Regions from separate parts of the Streptomyces sp. CB09001 genome, predicted to be linked through region 1. Evidence: predicted binding sites of a transcription regulator. Region 1 holds the regulator's gene; the other holds the start of a gene.
The links. Region 1 encodes HrcA, which represses chaperone genes, less so after heat shock. Its sites were predicted from a motif close to TTNGCACTCNGNNNNNCNGAGTGCNAA; they were not measured.
Positions count from the first base shown of each region.

Region 1 (8,727 bases):
TCGCGGTGACCAGAGCGAAGGTGCCCACGCGGTGCAGGGAGTCGACGACCTCGCGGCTGGGGACGCCGAAGTGGAAGGACACCACCGGCACGGGGTTGTCCAGCAGTACGGCGAGCTTGGTGTCGTAGCCGTCGTCCCGGCCGCAGTCGGGGTCGCCCAGCTCGGTCTCGTACCAGGCGGCCTCGCCGGCCAGCTGGTGGGCGTAGACGTCGACGGCGGCGGGATCGGCCGTCTCCGGCTGCGGGAGGAAGAGGTTGACGCCGAAGGGCCGGCTCGTGAGCCCCCTCAGCTGTTTGATGTCCTGGTACATCCCGTCCGCGGTCTTGTAACCGGCGGCCAGGAAGCCCAGCCCGCCCGCCTCGGACACCGCGGCCGCGAGCCGCGGCACGGAGACGCCGCCCGCCATGGGCGCCTGCACGATCGGGTAGGGGAAGAGATCGGTCAGTGCGGAGGACATGACGGCATGTTGTCACGTCCTCCACACAAGTCCGAATCCGGGCTTCCGTTGGCATACGCCAGGAGCATCCGCATCGGAACGCACGGCGTCAGCGCCCGTTGAAGGCGTCCTTCAACCGGGAAAACAGCCCTTGCCGCCCCGGCTGACTGTGCCTGCCCGGGGGCAACCCCCGGACCCCCGGCAGACCCCGGCCGCCGCCCACACCCGCACAGCAAACCGACGCCCGCCAAGCTCCACGTCAACGCCTCAGCGCCCGTTGAAAGCATCCTTCAGCCGCGAGAACAACCCTTGCCGCCCCGGCTGACTGTGCCTGCCCGGGGGCAACCCCCGGACCCCCGGCAGACCCCGGCCGCCGCCCACACCCGCACAGCAAACCGACGCCCGCCAAGCTCCACGTCCACGCCTCAGCGCCCGTTGAAAGCATCCTTCAGCCGCGAGAACAACCCCTGCTGCCCCGGTTGGAACTGCCCCGTCGGGCGTTCCTCGCCGCGGAGCTTGGCCAGCTCGCGCAGGAGGCGTTCCTGTTCGGGGTCGAGCTTGCCCGGGGTGGTGACCTCGACGTGCACGATGAGGTCGCCGCGGCCGCCGCCGCGCAGGTGGGTGACGCCCCGGCCGTGCTTCGGGATCGACTGGCCGGACTGGGTGCCCGGGCGGATGTCGACCTCCTCCATGCCGTCGAGGGTCTCCAGCGGCACCTTCGTGCCGAGGGCCGCCGCCGTCATGGGGATGGTGACCGTGCAGTGCAGGTCGTCGCCGCGGCGCTGGAAGGTCGAGTGGGGCAGCTCGTGGATCTCGACGTACAGGTCGCCGGCGGGGCCGCCGCCGGGGCCGACCTCGCCCTCGCCCGCGAGCTGGATCCGGGTGCCGTTGTCGACACCGGCCGGGATCTTCACCGTCAGGGTGCGCCGCGAGCGGACCCGGCCGTCGCCCGCGCACTCGGGGCACGGAGTCGGGACCACGGTGCCGAAGCCCTGGCACTGCGGGCAGGGGCGGGAGGTCATGACCTGGCCCAGGAAGGACCGGGTGACCTGCGAGACCTCACCGCGGCCGCGGCACATGTCGCACGTCTGGGCCGACGTGCCGGGCGCGGCGCCCTCGCCGTTGCAGGTGTTGCAGACCACGGCCGTGTCGACCTGGATGTCCTTGGTCGTACCGAACGCGGCCTCGTCCAGCTCGACCTCGATGCGGATCATCGCGTCCTGGCCGCGGCGGGTGCGCGAGCGCGGCCCGCGCTGCGACGCCGTGCCGAAGAACGCGTCCATGATGTCCGAGAAGTTCCCGAAGCCACCCGCGCCGAAGCCGCCCGCGCCGCCGCCGGCGGCCTGCGAGAGGGGGTCGCCGCCGAGGTCGTAGACCTGCTTCTTCTGCGGGTCCGACAACACCTCGTAGGCGGCGTTGATCTCCTTGAACCGCTCCTGGGTCTTCGGATCGGGGTTGACGTCCGGGTGCAGCTCGCGGGCGAGCCTCCGGAACGCCTTCTTGATCTCGTCCTGGGAAGCGTCGCGGCGCACGCCGAGTACGGCGTAGTAGTCCGTGGCCACCTACGACTCCGCCAGGATCTGTCCGACGTACCGTGCCACTGCGCGTACCGCTCCCATCGTTCCCGGGTAGTCCATGCGGGTCGGTCCGACCACGCCGAGCTTGGCAACCGCCTCGCCGCCCGAACCGTAGCCGACCGACACGACGGACGTTGAGTTGAGTCCCTCGTGGGCGTTCTCGTGACCGATCCGTACGGTCACGCCCGGATCCTTCGCCTCGCCGAGCAGCTTGAGGAGCACGACCTGCTCCTCCAGCGCCTCCAGCACCGGCCGGATCACCAAGGGGAAGTCGTGCCCGAAGCGGGTCAGATTGGCGGTGCCGCCGATCATCAGCCGCTCCTCGTTCTCCTCGACCAGCGTCTCCAGGAGAGTGGAGAGCACGGTGGAGACCGTACCGCGATCCTCGGCCTCGAAGGGCTCCGCCAGATCTTCCACCAGAGCCGGCACATCCGTGAAACGGCGCCCCGCGACCCGGCTGTTGAGCCGCGCCCGCAGATCGGCCAGCGACGCCTCGCCGAACGGCGCCGGGCAGTCGACCATCCGCTGCTCGACCCGGCCGGTGTCCGTGATCAGCACGAGCATCAGGCGCGCGGGCGCGAGCGCGAGCAGCTCCACGTGCCGCACGGTCGAGCGCGTCAGCGACGGATACTGCACGACGGCGACCTGCCGGGTGAGCTGCGCCAGCAGCCGCACCGTGCGGGCCACGACGTCGTCGAGGTCGACGGCGCCCTCCAGGAAGTTCTGGATGGCACGCCGCTCGGGCGCGGTCATCGGCTTGACGCCCGCCAGCTTGTCGACGAAGAGCCGGTAGCCCTTGTCGGTCGGGATGCGCCCGGCGCTGGTGTGCGGCTGTGCGATGAACCCCTCGTCCTCCAGGGCCGCCATGTCGTTGCGCACGGTGGCCGGGGAGACACCGAGGTTGTGCCGTTCGGTGAGGGCCTTGGAGCCGACCGGTTCCTCGGTGCCGACGTAGTCCTGGACGATGGCGCGCAGCACCTTCAGCCTGCGTTCACTGAGCATCGGCGCGCACCTCCAGCTGTCGTCCGCCCGTTTCGGCCCGTCTGAGCCGTCTGACCGGTCTGCCCTGGCACTCATGACTCGCGAGTGCCAGACTTCCCCGGCCCAGTGTACGGCCGTGGGGTACGCCCCCGGCAAGGCCGGGACCAAGCCGTTAGCGTCGTCGCCGTGACGGTGACTTGGGAAGAGCTGGGCTGGGAGCGGCTGGCGGACGGGGTGGGGCGGTGCCGGCTGCCGGGGTGGGACTGCACGGCGGGGCTGGTGCTCGGTGCGGACGCGGTCCTGATGGTGGACGCGGGGTCGAGCCTGGCCGAGGGCGCCCGGTTGCGTGAGGGGGCGCGGCGGCTCGCCGGCCGCCGTGTGACACATCTCGCGCTGACCCACCCGCATTTCGACCACGTCTTCGGCGCTGCGGCGTTCGCGGACGCGGAGGTGTACGGCGCGTACGGGGCGGCGGGCACGGGCGCGCTGTTCGCGCCGGGCGGACAGGGGCGGGAGGCGCTGCGCGCGGACGCGGTGGCGGAGGGGCTGGACGCGCGGGCGGCGCGGGCGGCGGCCGAGGCGCTCGGGCCCGTCCGGCACGAGGTGCGGGGTGAGCGCGGGCTGGACCTGGGCGGTGGACGGCAGGTCCTGCTGGCCGACGTGGGCCCGGGGCACACCGGTCACGACCTGGCGGTGCTGGTGCCGGGCTCCCCGGACGTCCTGTTCTGCGGGGACCTGGTGGAGGAGTCCGGCGAGCCGCAGGCGGGGCCCGACGCCGTACCGTCGCGCTGGCCGGCCGCGCTGGACCGGCTGCTGGCGGTGGGCGGAGACGACGCGCTGTACGTCCCCGGTCACGGAGCGGTGGTGGACGCGAGGTTCGTCCGGGCCCAACGGGACGCGCTGGCCGCCCGGTTCGGCGTGTCGCGTTGATCACGGGGCGGGCGTTCCTCGTATCGTCGGCAGAATGCGCCAGTACTCCGCCGACCTGACCCCTCCGTGGAAGAAATCGCAGCCCGTTCCCGAGGTGCCCGCCGATCCCGGCCTGGTGGTCGAGGAGCCCGGCACCGGGTTCTGCGGCGCCGTGATCCGCTGCGAGGCGGGCACGGTGACCCTGGAGGACCGCTTCGGCAAGCACCGCGTCTTCCCGCTGGAACCGCGCGGCTTCCTCCTTGAGGGCCGCGTGGTGACGCTGGTCAGGCCGCCCTCCCCCGGCCCGGCACGGTCCGCTCCCGCCCGTACGGCGTCCGGGTCCGTCGCCGTCCCCGGCGCACGCGCGCGGGTGGCGCGCGCCGGGCGCATCTACGTCGAGGGGCGGCACGACGCCGAGCTGGTCGAGAAGGTCTGGGGCGACGACCTGCGCATCGAGGGCGTCGTCGTGGAGTACCTGGGCGGCGTGGACGACCTTCCGTCGATCGTCGCCGACTTCGCCCCGGGACCGGACGCGCGGCTGGGCGTCCTGGTGGACCACCTGGTGCCGGGTTCGAAGGAGTGGCGCATCGCGGAGGCGGTGACCAGCGAGCACGCGCTGGTCGTGGGCCACCCGTACATCGACATCTGGGAGGCGGTGAAGCCGTCGTCGGTGGGGATCGAGGGCTGGCCACGCGTCCCCCATGGTCAGGACTGGAAGACCGGGGTGTGCCGCGCGCTGGGGTGGCCGTCGGAGAACACGGGGGCGGTGTGGCAGGCGATCCTGGCCGGGGTGGGGTCCTACAAGGACCTGGAGCCGGAGTTGCTGGGGAGGGTGGAGGAGTTGATCGACTTCGTTACGGGCGGTGATGAGGCTTGACGCCTTTGTAAGTGCCGAACTCGGTGGTATCCAGCTCAACGTCCAACAGTTCCAGCGGCAGCGGTGTCCCGAACTGAGTGATCCGCTGCACCTGGTAGTCAGCCCCCTCACCTCGTCCGACCGGCTCCGAGTACAGAACGCACTGGGCCATGACGGGGTCGACGATCAGGTAGGCGGGCACTTCGCCCGCAGCATAGATCAAGCGTTTGACGCCATAGTCCCGGTCGACGCTGGTCTTCGAGACCACTTCCACGACCATCGTGATCATCTGTGACGGCAGAAGACGCCCTGAGTCCGGGCCAACACCGACTTCCATGACCACCAGGTCGGGCACAGGCTCACTGGCCTCGTCGACAACATCGACGTCCTGGGTCTGGAGCCGTTCCCACCGCCGGTGCGGAATCTGATCCATCAGCGAAGTGACGATCCGGTTGTGCACCAGATCAGGGCTGGCCATCATCACGATTTCCCCCCGGAGAAGCTCCACCTTGAGCCCCTCGGGTGGCTCGAACCCCGCGAAGAACTCCGCGACTCCACGTTCGTCCACAGCTGTCATCTCCGTGGCCCTCCACATTCGCCGCGTGCTGTCGGCGGCAGCCTATGGATCAGGTTAGGGGCCGAGCCCGCGTTCCGCGCCGTTTCACTCCCCCGAGTGATCAGTCCACCAGGTCCCGCACCACCGCGTCCGCCAGCAGGCGCCCGCGCAACGTCAGCACCGCGCTCCCGGCCTCGTACGGCTCCTCCTGGAGCAGCCCCTCGGACAGCGCCCGCCGCGACGCCGCGAGCCCCGCCTCCCGCAGCAGTGACAGCGGGACGCCCTCCCGCAGGCGCAGCTCCAGCAGGATGCGCTCCACGCGCCGGTCCTCGTCCGTGAGGATCTCGCGCCCCGCGCCCGGGGACTTCCCCGCCGCCAGCGCCGCCGCGTACGCCCCCGGATGCTTCACGTTCCACCACCGCACGCCCCCCACGTGGGAGTGCGCCCCCGGTCCCGCGCCCCACCAGTCGGCGCCCCGCCAGTACAGCTCGTTGTGCAGGCAGCGCCCCGCGTCGGAGGTGGCCCAGTTGGACACCTCGTACCAGTCGTAGCCGGCCGCGGACAGTGCCTCCTCGGCGATCAGGTACCGGTCGGCGTGCACGTCGTCGTCGGTCATCGGGACCTCGCCGCGCCGGATGCGGCGGGCGAGCTGGGTGCCCTCCTCGACGATCAGGGCGTACGCCGAGACGTGGTCGGGTCCGGCGCCGAGCGCGGCGTCGAGGGAGGCCCGCCAGTCGTCGTCGGACTCGCCGGGGGTGCCGTAGATCAGGTCGAGATTGACGTGGTCGAAGCCGGCCGCGCGGGCCTCGGCGACGCAGGCCTCGGGGCGGCCGGGGGTGTGGGTGCGGTCCAGGATCTTCAGGACGTGCTGCTTCGCGCTCTGCATGCCGAAGGAGATCCGGTTGAAGCCGCCCTCGCGGAGCGCCGCGAGGTAGGCCGGGTCGACGGACTCGGGGTTGGCCTCCGTCGTGATCTCCGCGTCCGGCGCCAGGCCGAACTCGTCGCGGACCGCGCGCAGCATCCGTACCAGGTCACCGGCGGCCAGCAGGGTGGGCGTACCGCCGCCGACGAAGACCGTGCGGACCTCGCGGGGGTCGTCGCCGAGCACCTTGCGGGCCAGACGGACCTCGTCGACGAGCGTGTCGGCGTAGTTGTCGCGGGAGGCGAGGACGCCGCCGGTGCCGCGCAGCTCGGTGGCGGTGTAGGTGTTGAAGTCGCAGTAGCCGCAGCGGGTCGCGCAGTACGGCACGTGCAGGTAGAAGCCGAGGGGGCGGTCGGCGGCCCCGGCGAGCGCGGACGCGGGCAGGGCGCCGTCGGCGGGGACGGGCTCGCCGTCGGGGAGTGCGGAGGGCATGCGTTCCATTGTCCCGCACCCCGGCCGGATCCCCTGCCCGGCCTGATTGCCCGCCCGGCCCGGATCCCCTGCCCGGCCTGATTGCCCGCCCGGCCGGATCCCCGTCCGCCCGTTCACTGCGCCTGGAGTACCAGCAGCGCCAGGTCGTCCTCCGGGGGCCGCGGCCCGAACTCGTGCACCAGACGCCTGATGCGCTCGGCGACCAGCTCGGCGTCCAGGCCCGCGCACCCGGCCAGCGCCGCGGCGAGCCCGTCGCCGTCGTCGAACTGGCGGGAGCCGCTGCGCCGCTCCGTGACCCCGTCGGTGACGCACAGCAGGGTGTCGCCGGACCGCAGCTCGAAGGTCTCGCTGACGTACGTCGCGTCCTCGACGACGCCGAGCAGGGTCTGCGGGCACGCGACGGCGGACACCGTGCCGTCGGGCCCGAGGAGCAGCGGCAGCGGGTGTCCGGCGGACGCGAGGGTGCAGCGGACGCCGCCGTCGAAGGGGACCAGCTCGCCGTAGAGGAGGGAGAGGAAGCGGGTCTGCGGTCCGTCGCCCGGGGCAACCGGTGGGCCTCCGGCGGCGACCAGCGCGCGGGCGGCGGCGTCGGCGGCCTCGGTGGCGTCGTCGAGGAGGAGCTGGTTGAGGCGGTCGAGGACGTCGGGGACGCCGTACTGCTCGCGGGCCAGCAGGCGCAGCCAGGGGCGGGCGAGGCCGATGACGACGGCGGCCTCGGGGCCCTTGCCCTGGACGTCGCCCACGGCGAAGCACCAGCGGCCGTCGCCGGCCGGGAACAGGTCGTAGAAGTCGCCGCTGGGGCCGCCCTTGTCACGCGGTTCGTACACGAGGGCGCTGCGCACACCGGGGATCTCCGCGACGGCGCCGGGCAGCAGGCCGCGCTGGAGTACGGCGCTGATGGTGGCCTGCCGGGCGTACTGGCGGGCGGCACCGATGGCGAGCGCCACCCGGCGGCTGAGGTCCTCGACCAGACCGGTGATCTCGTCGGGGAAACCGGTGGCACCGGGGGCTCCCGGGGTGTCGGCCCGTCCGATGACCAGGGTGCCCAGCGGCCTGCCGCCGGCGACCAGACGGTAGGCGAGCGCCGTGCCGTGCGTGCCGTCCGGGCCGAGCGCGTCGCCGGGCCACGGGTGGCCGACGGGGCCGGAGCGCCACGGGTCGCGCGGGCGGGGCGGGTCCTTCTCGAGGGCGGCGCGCAGCTCGTCCAGGTGCCCCTCGCCCGCGTGCCACACGCGGGCCAGCCGGGCGCCGACGGCCGCCCCGGTGTCGTCCGTCCAGGCGCCGCGGCCCAGGGACTCGTCCTCCAGCCACACCCCGCACCAGTCGGCGAGCCGGGGCACGATCAGCTGACCGGTGAGGGAGGCGACCAGGTCCTCGTCGAGCTGTCCGGCCAGCAGGTCGGAGGCCTCGGCGAGGAAGGACAGGGCGCCGCGGCCCAGCCACTCCCGGTCGCGGATGCCGCGCCGGGCGGTGCCGGTCACGCCGTCCGGCAGGTCCGGCCACCGCGGCGGCTCCGACCGGCGGGCGGGGCGATCCCGTCGGCCGGGGGGCGCGTCCACGTCGGCGTCCGGGTCCACGTCGGCACCCGGGTCCGTTTCGGGGCGAGGCTTCGTTTCGGGGCGTGGCTTCGTTTCGGTGCCGGGGTTCGCCTCGGGGCCGGGGTTCGCTTCGGGGCCGGGGGCCGCTTCGAGAGCGGGGGCCGCCGTCCACAGGTCCGGGCCGGGCGTCGGGGCGTCCAGCGCCCGCGGGCTGCCGCCGCCCCGGGACCGCCGGTCGTCGTGACCGTCCCGACCGCCGTACCGGTCGCCGGGGCCTCCGTCCTGGCCGTCCCGCCCCTCCCCCGGCGGCCACGCACCCGGCAAGTCGGTGCGTCGCGCCCCGTGCCCTCCGGCGTACGCCTCGGTCTGCCCGGCGTCGTCCGTGCCCGCGGCCGACAACCGCGCCCACACCGTCTTGGTGCCCGGGCGGTAGGTGATCCCCCAGGCCTCCGCGAGCGCGGCGACCAGCCGCAGGCCGCGCCCGTACTCGGCGGATTCGTGCGGCGTCTCGGGGTCGGCG
Region 1 is NZ_CP026730.1:2,077,227-2,085,953, forward strand. Features, by position in the region: gene C4J65_RS09650 (nitronate monooxygenase) at 1-457, opposite strand, end outside; gene dnaJ (molecular chaperone DnaJ) at 862-1,998, opposite strand; gene hrcA (heat-inducible transcriptional repressor HrcA) at 1,999-3,015, opposite strand; gene C4J65_RS09665 (MBL fold metallo-hydrolase) at 3,181-3,924, shown strand; gene C4J65_RS09670 (DUF3097 domain-containing protein) at 3,959-4,780, shown strand; gene C4J65_RS09675 (Uma2 family endonuclease) at 4,758-5,336, opposite strand; gene hemW (radical SAM family heme chaperone HemW) at 5,437-6,669, opposite strand; gene C4J65_RS09685 (SpoIIE family protein phosphatase) at 6,783-8,727, opposite strand, start outside.

Region 2 (8,727 bases), 2.4 Mb from region 1:
CAAGGCGTGGGTCGTGCAGTTCACCCAGGGCGTGGCCAAGGACCTGGCCGGCAGCGGCGTACGGCTGATGGCCCTGGCCCCCGGTTTCGTGCGCACGGAGTTCCACGAGCGGGCCGGCATGGGCACGGACAACATCCCGAACTGGATGTGGCTCGACGCGGACAACGTCGTCGCGGCGGCCCTCGCCGACCTGTCGCGCGGGAAGTCCCTGTCGATCCCCGACCCCCGCTACAAGACCCTGATGGGCGCGGCGAAGCTGGTGCCGCGGGGGCTGCTGGGCGGGATCACGTCGCGGACGGGGCGGAAGTACGGGCCGCGGTAGGGGCAGGCTTGTTCCGCGGTCCCCGGACAGGGGCAGTGGTCCGGGGCGTCTTGCAGGTCGCCGACCGGCTGAATCGTCACCCGAACGTGTGGTCCATCCCGGACCTTTCCTGGCGGGCTGCCGGTGCGACGTAGCGTCGGGTGGCTGCGCCCGCAGCGGGCGGGAGGTCGCAGGTTCGGCGAGGGAGAGGGCGGCATCGCGTGAACGCGGGCGCTGGTGACCGGGGCGAAGTGTTCGTCGACGGCACGGACGAGGGGCGTACGGACAGGGGGAACAGGGGCTTGGGGGCCGTGGGTGGGGCGGTGATGTTCTCCGACGCTCCCGGCGGTGGGGCGCCTTCGGTGGCCCCGGTCCCCGCCCCGGCCCGCCACGGTGACGCCGGGGCCGTCTCCGTCCCGTATATCCGGCCCGCCCCGCGCCCCCAGCCCGGCGGTGTCCCCGCCCGGGCCCGGAAGGCGGGTCGATGGGCGAAGGTCGCGCAGCGGATCGTGCCGGACGATCTTCAGCCCGAGGTGCTGCGCGTGGAGCTGACCGAGCTCGGGGACGCGTTCCGCGCGTACCAGCGGCGCCCGAAACCGGACCTCGCCGTCCTCGCCGATCTGCACGACCGCAAGGCCCGCGCCTTCGCCCTGTGGGCGGACGTCACCGACGACGCCGCCCTGCGGGAGGAGGCGGACCGGGCCGCGGCTGCCGCGCGGACCACCCGTGAGATGGACGCCAACCGCCGCGGCGTCCCGGTGGACGGGGAGGGGCCGGTGGTCGAGCGGTTGCTGACCCGGGGCCAGGGCGTCCATGCCCGCAACGTGCTGGAGCACGTCCGGACCGGCTCCCCGCTCCCCGGGGCCGAGGCGCGGCTCGCGGTGCTGATGCTCACCCTGCGGGCCGCGCGCGCCGGTACCGGGAACGTCACCGGGCAGGACCTCGGCGGCTGGTTGCAGGGCGACGCCGAGCGGGTGCTCCAGGAGCTTGTCGACGTGGGCTGGCTGCTGCTGCCGGAGGACGTCACCGCCGACGACGCGCTGACGTCCCGGCCCGAGGAACCCACCCCGATCACGGTGCCCACGCTGATTCCCACGCGGCCCCGCCCGTTCTTCTTCGGCAAGGTCACCCGGGCGCGGCTGTCGGGGTGGGCGCAGAAGGTGGTGGGCGACCGGAAGCTGCGGAAGAAGAAGGCGGGGGCTGCCACCAGGCTCCTCGCGGTGTACACCGCGGCCCACAGCCGCCCCGACGGGTGCCTGGGAGACGTCGGCGAGGACGCCGGTCTGGCGCTGGACGACGTCGCCCAGTTCTGCGGTCTGCGGCCCGAGGACGTCGCCGAGCACACGGGGCTGCTGGTCGCCGCCGGCTGGCTCGCGGAGGAGCCCGACACGGCCGGGGGGTGGCTGCGGGGGCGGCTCGCCGAGCGCGTACTGCCGCTGAGCGGACTGCTGTGACGGCGCTGTTCTGAGGTTCGTCAGGTGCAACGCCCCAAGGGGCGCGGGGATCCGCGCGACCGGCCACAACGGCGCCGCACCCGGCAACGAACCCGACGGGGCAGACGCCGGCCCGGCACGGGCACCGGAACCGGCGACCAAAAAGAGAACGGTGCCCAGCCCCCGCAGGAGAACGGTGCCCAGCCCCCGCAGGGGACCGGGCACCGTTCGCTCAGCTCAGCGCGGCGCTCAGTGGGCGTGGCCGTGGCCCGCGGCGGCCGGCTCTTCCTCTTCCTTCTTCTCGACGACGAGGGTCTCGGTCGTCAGCAGGAGGGAGGCGATGGAGGCGGCGTTCTCCAGGGCGGAGCGGGTGACCTTCACCGGGTCGATGACGCCGGCCTTGACCAGGTCGCCGTACTCGCCGGTGGCGGCGTTGAAGCCCTGGCCCTTGTCGAGCTCGGCGACCTTGGAGGTGATGACGTAACCCTCCAGGCCGGCGTTCTCGGCGATCCAGCGCAGCGGCTCGACGGCGGCGCGACGGACGACCGCGACACCGGTGGCCTCGTCGCCGGTCTTGCCGAGGTTGCCCTCGAGCACCTTGACGGCGTGGACCAGCGCGGAGCCACCACCGGAGACGATGCCCTCCTCGACCGCGGCGCGGGTCGCGGAGATGGCGTCCTCCAGACGGTGCTTGCGCTCCTTCAGCTCCACCTCGGTGGCGGCGCCGACCTTGATCACGCACACGCCGCCGGCCAGCTTCGCGAGGCGCTCCTGGAGCTTCTCGCGGTCCCAGTCGGAGTCCGTGGACTCGATCTCGGCCTTGATCTGGTTGATGCGGCCCTCGACCTCGTCGCGCTTGCCGGCACCGTCGACGATCGTGGTGTCGTCCTTGGTGACGGTGATGCGGCGGGCGGTGCCGAGCACGTCCAGACCGACCTGGTCGAGCTTGAGGCCGACCTCCTCGGAGATGACCGTGGCGCCGGTGAGGACGGCCATGTCCTGCAGCATCGCCTTGCGGCGGTCGCCGAAGCCGGGGGCCTTGACGGCGACCGCGTTGAAGGTGCCTCGGATCTTGTTGACGACGAGGGTGGAGAGCGCCTCGCCCTCCAGGTCCTCGGCGATGATCAGCAGCGGCTTGGAGGCGTTGGCCTGGATGACCTTCTCCAGCAGCGGCAGCAGGTCCGCGATGGAGGAGATCTTGCCCTGGTTGATCAGGATGTACGGGTCGTCGAGGACGGCCTCCATGCGCTCCTGGTCCGTCACGAAGTACGGCGACAGGTAGCCCTTGTCGAAGGCCATGCCCTCGGTGAAGTCCAGCTCCAGACCGAAGGTGTTGGACTCCTCGACGGTGATGACACCGTCCTTGCCGACCTTGTCCATCGCCTCGGCGATCAGCTCGCCGACCTGCTGGTCCTGGGCGGACAGACCGGCGACGGCGGCGATGTCGGACTTCTCGTCGATCGGGCGGGCGGTCGCGAGGAGTTCCTCGGACACGGCCGCGACGGCCGCGTCGATGCCCTTCTTCAGCAGCGCCGGGGAGGCACCCGCGGCGACGTTCTTCAGGCCCTCGCGCACGAGCGCCTGGGCGAGCACGGTGGCGGTGGTGGTGCCGTCACCCGCGATGTCGTTGGTCTTGGTCGCCACCTCCTTCACCAGCTGGGCGCCGAGGTTCTCGTACGGGTCCTCGACCTCGACCTCGCGGGCGATGGTGACGCCGTCGTTGGTGATGGTGGGGGCGCCGAACTTCTTGTCGATGACGACGTTGCGGCCCTTGGGGCCGATCGTCACCTTCACGGTGTCGGCGAGCTTGTTGACGCCGCGCTCGAGGGCGCGACGGGCGTCCTCGTCGAACTTCAGGATCTTCGCCATGGGAGCGTGAGCCCTCTTCCGGAAATCTTGGGGTTATACGGCAACTGCGCCCCCGACGCCCGGCTTTTTATGGTCGCGGGAGCCAGGGGCGCAGCTGGAAAGCAAGGTGCTTCGGGTGAACTACTTCTCGACGATCGCGAGCACGTCGCGGGCCGAGAGGACGAGGTACTCCTCGCCGTTGTACTTCACCTCGGTGCCGCCGTACTTGCTGTAGAGCACGACGTCGCCGACGCTGACGTCGAGCGGAAGGCGGTTGCCGTCCTCGAAGCGGCCCGGGCCGACGGCCAGGACGACGCCCTCCTGGGGCTTCTCCTTGGCGGTGTCCGGAATGACCAGGCCCGAAGCCGTGGTCTGCTCGGCGTCGAGCGGCTGGACCACAATGCGGTCCTCGAGCGGCTTGATGGCAACCTTGGAGCTGGTGGTCGTCACGATCCGACCTCCCCCTTCGGAGATCTCACGGGGTTAACTGTCTGAGGTGGCGACCAGGTGGATCCGTCGTCGCGGGTGCCGGACCTGCCCGTCGCGTAGTTGGCACTCTCCAGTGGGGAGTGCCAGGGCCGAGACTATGACTGCGATTAGCACTCGGTCAAGCGGAGTGCCAATGCCGGCGGCGCGTCGGCGGGGTTTTCGGGTGAACGCCGGTTCGTGGAGGCACCCCCGCGTTGGTGCCGGGCTCGCTGGGGGCTGCGCCCCCAGGCCCCCCTTTTCGGCCTGGCCGGCCTCGTCCTCAAGCGCCGGACGGGCTGGATTGTGCCGGTCGGCATCGAGAAGTCACAGGTAATTTTCCAGGTCGCCCACCCTCAGCCCCTGCTCCTCGATCGTCTCCAGCAAACGTTCCGTGCGGGCCGTCAGGTTCGTGGCCGTCGGGTGGTCCGGGTCAACGGCGACGATGTCGCCGGGGTGGAGGCGGTGGCCGCCGCGGGTGTAGGTGAGGGTGCCGTCGGCGTCGAGGGTGGCGCGCCACAGGACCAGGGCCGTGATGCCGCAGTCGGCGGCGGCGCGCAGGGTCGTGGTGTCGTACGTGCCGTGCGGCGGGCGGAAGAGGCGGGCGCGGACGCCGAAGCGGGACCTGAGCTTGGTCTGCTGGCCGCAGATCTCGGCGCGCTGGCCGGCGTAGGGCAGGCCGCGCAGGGAGCGGTGGTCGAGGGTGTGGTTCTGCAGGCTCGCGCCGAACGGGCGCAGCCGGGCGAGGTCGCCGTACGCCGGTCCGGCGACGGTGTCGGTGAGGAACAGGGTGACCGGGAGCCGCCGTTCGCGGATCAGGCCGGCGAAGGCGGGGTCGCGCTCGGCGCTGTCGTCGTAGGTGAGGAAGACGACCGGGTCGTCGGTGCGGACGTGGTCCACGACGGGCGGCAGGTGACGGCCCCGGTCGGCGTCCTGGGCGGGGTCCCCGGCCGCCGCCGCGTGTTCGGCGGGGGCGGCGATCCGGTCGCAGCCGGTGAGCGGGAGCAGCAGGAGCAGCGGGAGCAGGAGGGCGGCCGGGGCAGCGCCGGCCGGGCGGGACCGCCCTCGCCTCACAGGTAGTCCTCCAGGCGGGCCACCGCGTATCCGTCGGCGGTGATCCGGTCCAGGAAGCGGCGGACCATGTCGGTCATCGTGCCGTCCCAGTCGTCCTCGCCCCGGAAGTGGGTGAGGACGATGTCGCCGGGGTGCAGATCCTGGTCCCACTCGCGGTACTCCCAGTGGTCGACGTACACCTCCTCGCTCCAGATCGGGGCGTACTTGATCCCGCAGGACTTGGCGGCGCGCAGGGTGTCGCCGTTGTAGTTGCCGTAGGGCGGGCGGAAGAGGACGGGGCGCTTGCCGTAGTGCTTCTCCATCACGTCCTGCATGCCGCAGATCTCCCGCTTCTGCTGCGCGTAGGAGAGCCCGGGGAGGTAGGGGTGGCTCAGGGTGTGGTTGTTGAGGGTGACGCCGCGGGCCTGCATCTTCTTGAAGTAGCCGTAGTCGTCCTTGATCTCCTCGTCGGTGAGGAAGACGGTGTACGGGATCTTCAGCTCGCTCATCATCCTCAGGAACGCCGGGTCCTTCTCGGCGCCGTCGTCGATGGTGAGGAAGACGACCTTCTCCTTGGTGGGGACCGTGGTGAACACCGGCGGGAGGCCGTCCTCCTCCTGGCCGTCGACCTCGAAGCCCTCGCGGGCCTCGATCTCCGGCTTCTTCGCGGGGGGCGCGGGGGCCGTCAGCGGGACCTTCTTGAGGTCCCAGCGCTTGGCGGCGGCGGCCAGAGCCGCCCGGGCCTCGCGAGCCTTCGCCGCGCCGTCGACCGCGTGGGCCGGGGGCGCCTGCTGACCGGGGGCGCCCCGCACGCTTTGGTCCTCTGCCTGCGCACAGCCGCCGGCGAGGGCGGCGATGGCGAGGACCGCGGTGGCACGAGAGGCCCGGGACACGCGACGCGATGCCCGATATTTGTCATTTTGTACGACTGCTCGCATGGTGCCGGATCCTCGCAGCCGCCCCCGGCCGAACCCGGCCCGACACCGCGCCGGAGGCACACCATCCACCGACTGGCCCACAATGACCCGGTGAACGACCTCGACTTCCTCCTCACCCCCGAAGGCCGCGCGCTCCTCGACGAGGTGCGCGACACCGACCCCGCCCGGGAGTTGGCGGTCGCGACCCGGCTGCGGCGCACGCATCCCGCCGAGCTGGTCTCGGCGGCACTCGGGCAGGCGCGGCTGCGGCAGCGGGCGGTGGCGAAGTTCGGGGCCGAGGACGCCGGGCGGATGTTCTTCACTCCGAACGGGGTCGAGCAGTCGACGCGGGCGAGTGTGGCGGTGCACCGGGCGGAGTGCCTCCGGGCGCTCGGGGTACGGTCCGTCGCCGACCTGTGCTGCGGGATCGGCGGCGACGCGATCGCGTTCGCCCGCGCCGGGATCCGGGTCCTCGCCGTCGACCACGACCCGGTCACCGCGGCGGCGGCCCGCGCCAACGCCGACGCGCTCGGGCTCGCCGACCTGATCGAGGTGCGCGAGGCCGACGTGACGGAGGTGGACACGGCCGGATACGACGCCGTGTTCGTCGACCCCGCCCGGCGTTCCTCCAAACGCGGCCGGATCTTCGACCCGGAGGCGTACTCCCCGCCCCTGTCCTGGGCGGTGTCCGCCGCGCTCGGGGCGCCGCTCGGCCTGCTGAAGATCGCGCCCGGCATTCCGCACGAGGCGATCCCCCCGGAGGCGACGGCAGAGTGGGTCTCGGACGGCGGGGACGTCAAGGAGGCCGTGCTGTGGTTCGGCCCGGACGTGACGCCGGGGGCGCGGCGGGCGACGCTGCTGCCCGCCGGAGCGGGGATCTACGCGACGCCCGCGACCATGCTGCCGGACCCCGAAGCCCGCCCGGTCGGGAGGTACCTGTACGAGCCGGACGGTGCCGTCATCCGCGCCCACCTGGTCGCCGAGGTGGCCGAGGACCTGGACGGCGGGCTGATCGACCCGACCATCGCCTACGTCACCGCCGACGAAGCGCACCGCACGCCGTACGCCACCGCCTACGAGATCACCGACCAGCTCCCGTTCAACGTCAAGAAGCTGAAGGCGCTGCTGCGGGAGCGCGGGGTCGGGACGCTGACGGTGAAGAAGCGGGGCTCGGCGGTCGAGCCGGAGGAGCTGCGGAAGAAGGTCAAGCCGCAGGGGCCGAACGCCGCGACGGTGTTCCTGACCCGGGTCGCGGGGGCGCCGACGATGCTGATCGGGCACCCCGTCCGGTAGGACGGCTAGCGGGCCTCCGCCTCCCGCGCCCGGCGCCGCAGGAGCGCGCGTTCGCGGGCGTTGCGGGTCAGGGAGGCGGCCCGTTCGAACTCCTCGCGGGCCTCCGCCGTGCGGTCCAGGCGGAGCAGGAGGTCGCCCCGGACGCTGGGGAGCAGGTGGTAGTCGCGCAGGGCCGGTTCCGCGGCGAGGGCGTCGACGAGGGCCAGGGCGGGGGCCGGGCCCTCGGCCATCGAGACGGCGACGGCGCGGTTGAGTTCGACGACCGGGGACGGGGCACGGGCCGCGAGCAGGCCGTAGAGCGTGGCGATGCGCGGCCAGTCGGTCTCCTGGTAGGTGAGGGCCGTGGCGTGGCAGGCGGCGATCGCGGCCTGGAGGGCGTACGGGCCCGGCCCTCCGACGCCGGTGGTGGCGTGGGCGTGGCCGAGGGCGGTGACGCCGCGGGCGATGAGCAGGCGGTTCCAGCGGCGGCGGTTCTGGTCCCGCAGCAGCACCGGCTCGCCGTCGGGGTCGGTACGGGCGGCGGTGCGGGAGGACTGGAACTCCAGCAGTGCGGTCAGGCCGTGGACCTCGGGCTCCTTCGGCATCAGGGCGGACAGGACGCGGGCCAGGCGCAGGGCGTCCTCGCACAGGGCGGGGCGGAGCCAGTCGTCGCCGGCGGTGGCCGCGTAGCCCTCGTTGAAGATCAGGTAGATGACCTCGAGGACCGAGCCGAGCCGGGCCGCGCGGTCCGGCCCGTACGGCACCTCGAAGGCGACGTTCTTCCTGGCCAGGGTGCGTTTGGCGCGGACGATGCGCTGGGCGACGGTCGGTTCGGGGACGAGCCGGGCGCGGGCGATCTCGGGGGTGGTCAGGCCGCCGAGCAGGCGGAGGGTGAGGGCGATGCGGGCCTCGGCGGACAGCACCGGGTGGCAGGCGGTGAAGACCAGCCGCAGCAGGTCGTCGTCGATGTCCTCGGGGTCGGCGGGCTCCTCGGGCGGGGGCGCCGAGGCGGGCAGGTCCCGGCCGATCTCGGCGAGCTTGCGGGCGTAGGTCTCCCGGCGCCGGATCAGGTCGACGGCGCGGCGGCGGGCGGTGGTCATGAGCCAGGCGCCCGGGTTGTCGGGCACGCCGTCCCTCGGCCACTGCTCCAGGGCGGCGACCAGGGCGTCCTGGGTGAGTTCCTCGGCGATGCCGACGTCCCGGACGAGCCGGGCGACCCCGGCGATCACGCGGGGCGACTCGAGCCGGAAGACGGTTTCGAAGGCTGCGGTGGGCTGTGCTTCCACAGCCCACCATGCAACACCCTCGGGGCGCCGGGACAAAGCGGGAACCGGTGCCCCGCGTCGGCTCAGCCCTCCATCAGCTCGCGGACCTCGCAGGTCACCGTCCAGTACTCCTCGTGCACCTTCAGGAACCGCTTGGTCCACTCGACGGCCTC
Region 2 is NZ_CP026730.1:4,449,201-4,457,927, reverse strand. Features, by position in the region: gene C4J65_RS20910 (SDR family oxidoreductase) at 1-322, shown strand, start outside; gene C4J65_RS20905 (hypothetical protein) at 811-1,755, shown strand; gene groL (chaperonin GroEL) at 1,984-3,603, opposite strand; gene groES (co-chaperone GroES) at 3,724-4,032, opposite strand; gene C4J65_RS20890 (polysaccharide deacetylase family protein) at 4,375-5,121, opposite strand; gene C4J65_RS20885 (polysaccharide deacetylase family protein) at 5,118-6,038, opposite strand; gene C4J65_RS20880 (class I SAM-dependent methyltransferase) at 6,129-7,310, shown strand; gene C4J65_RS20875 (sigma-70 family RNA polymerase sigma factor) at 7,316-8,575, opposite strand; gene C4J65_RS20870 (YciI family protein) at 8,638-8,727, opposite strand, start outside.
Region 2: the regulator HrcA is predicted to act here: its motif matches at 4,179-4,205, upstream of groES (co-chaperone GroES).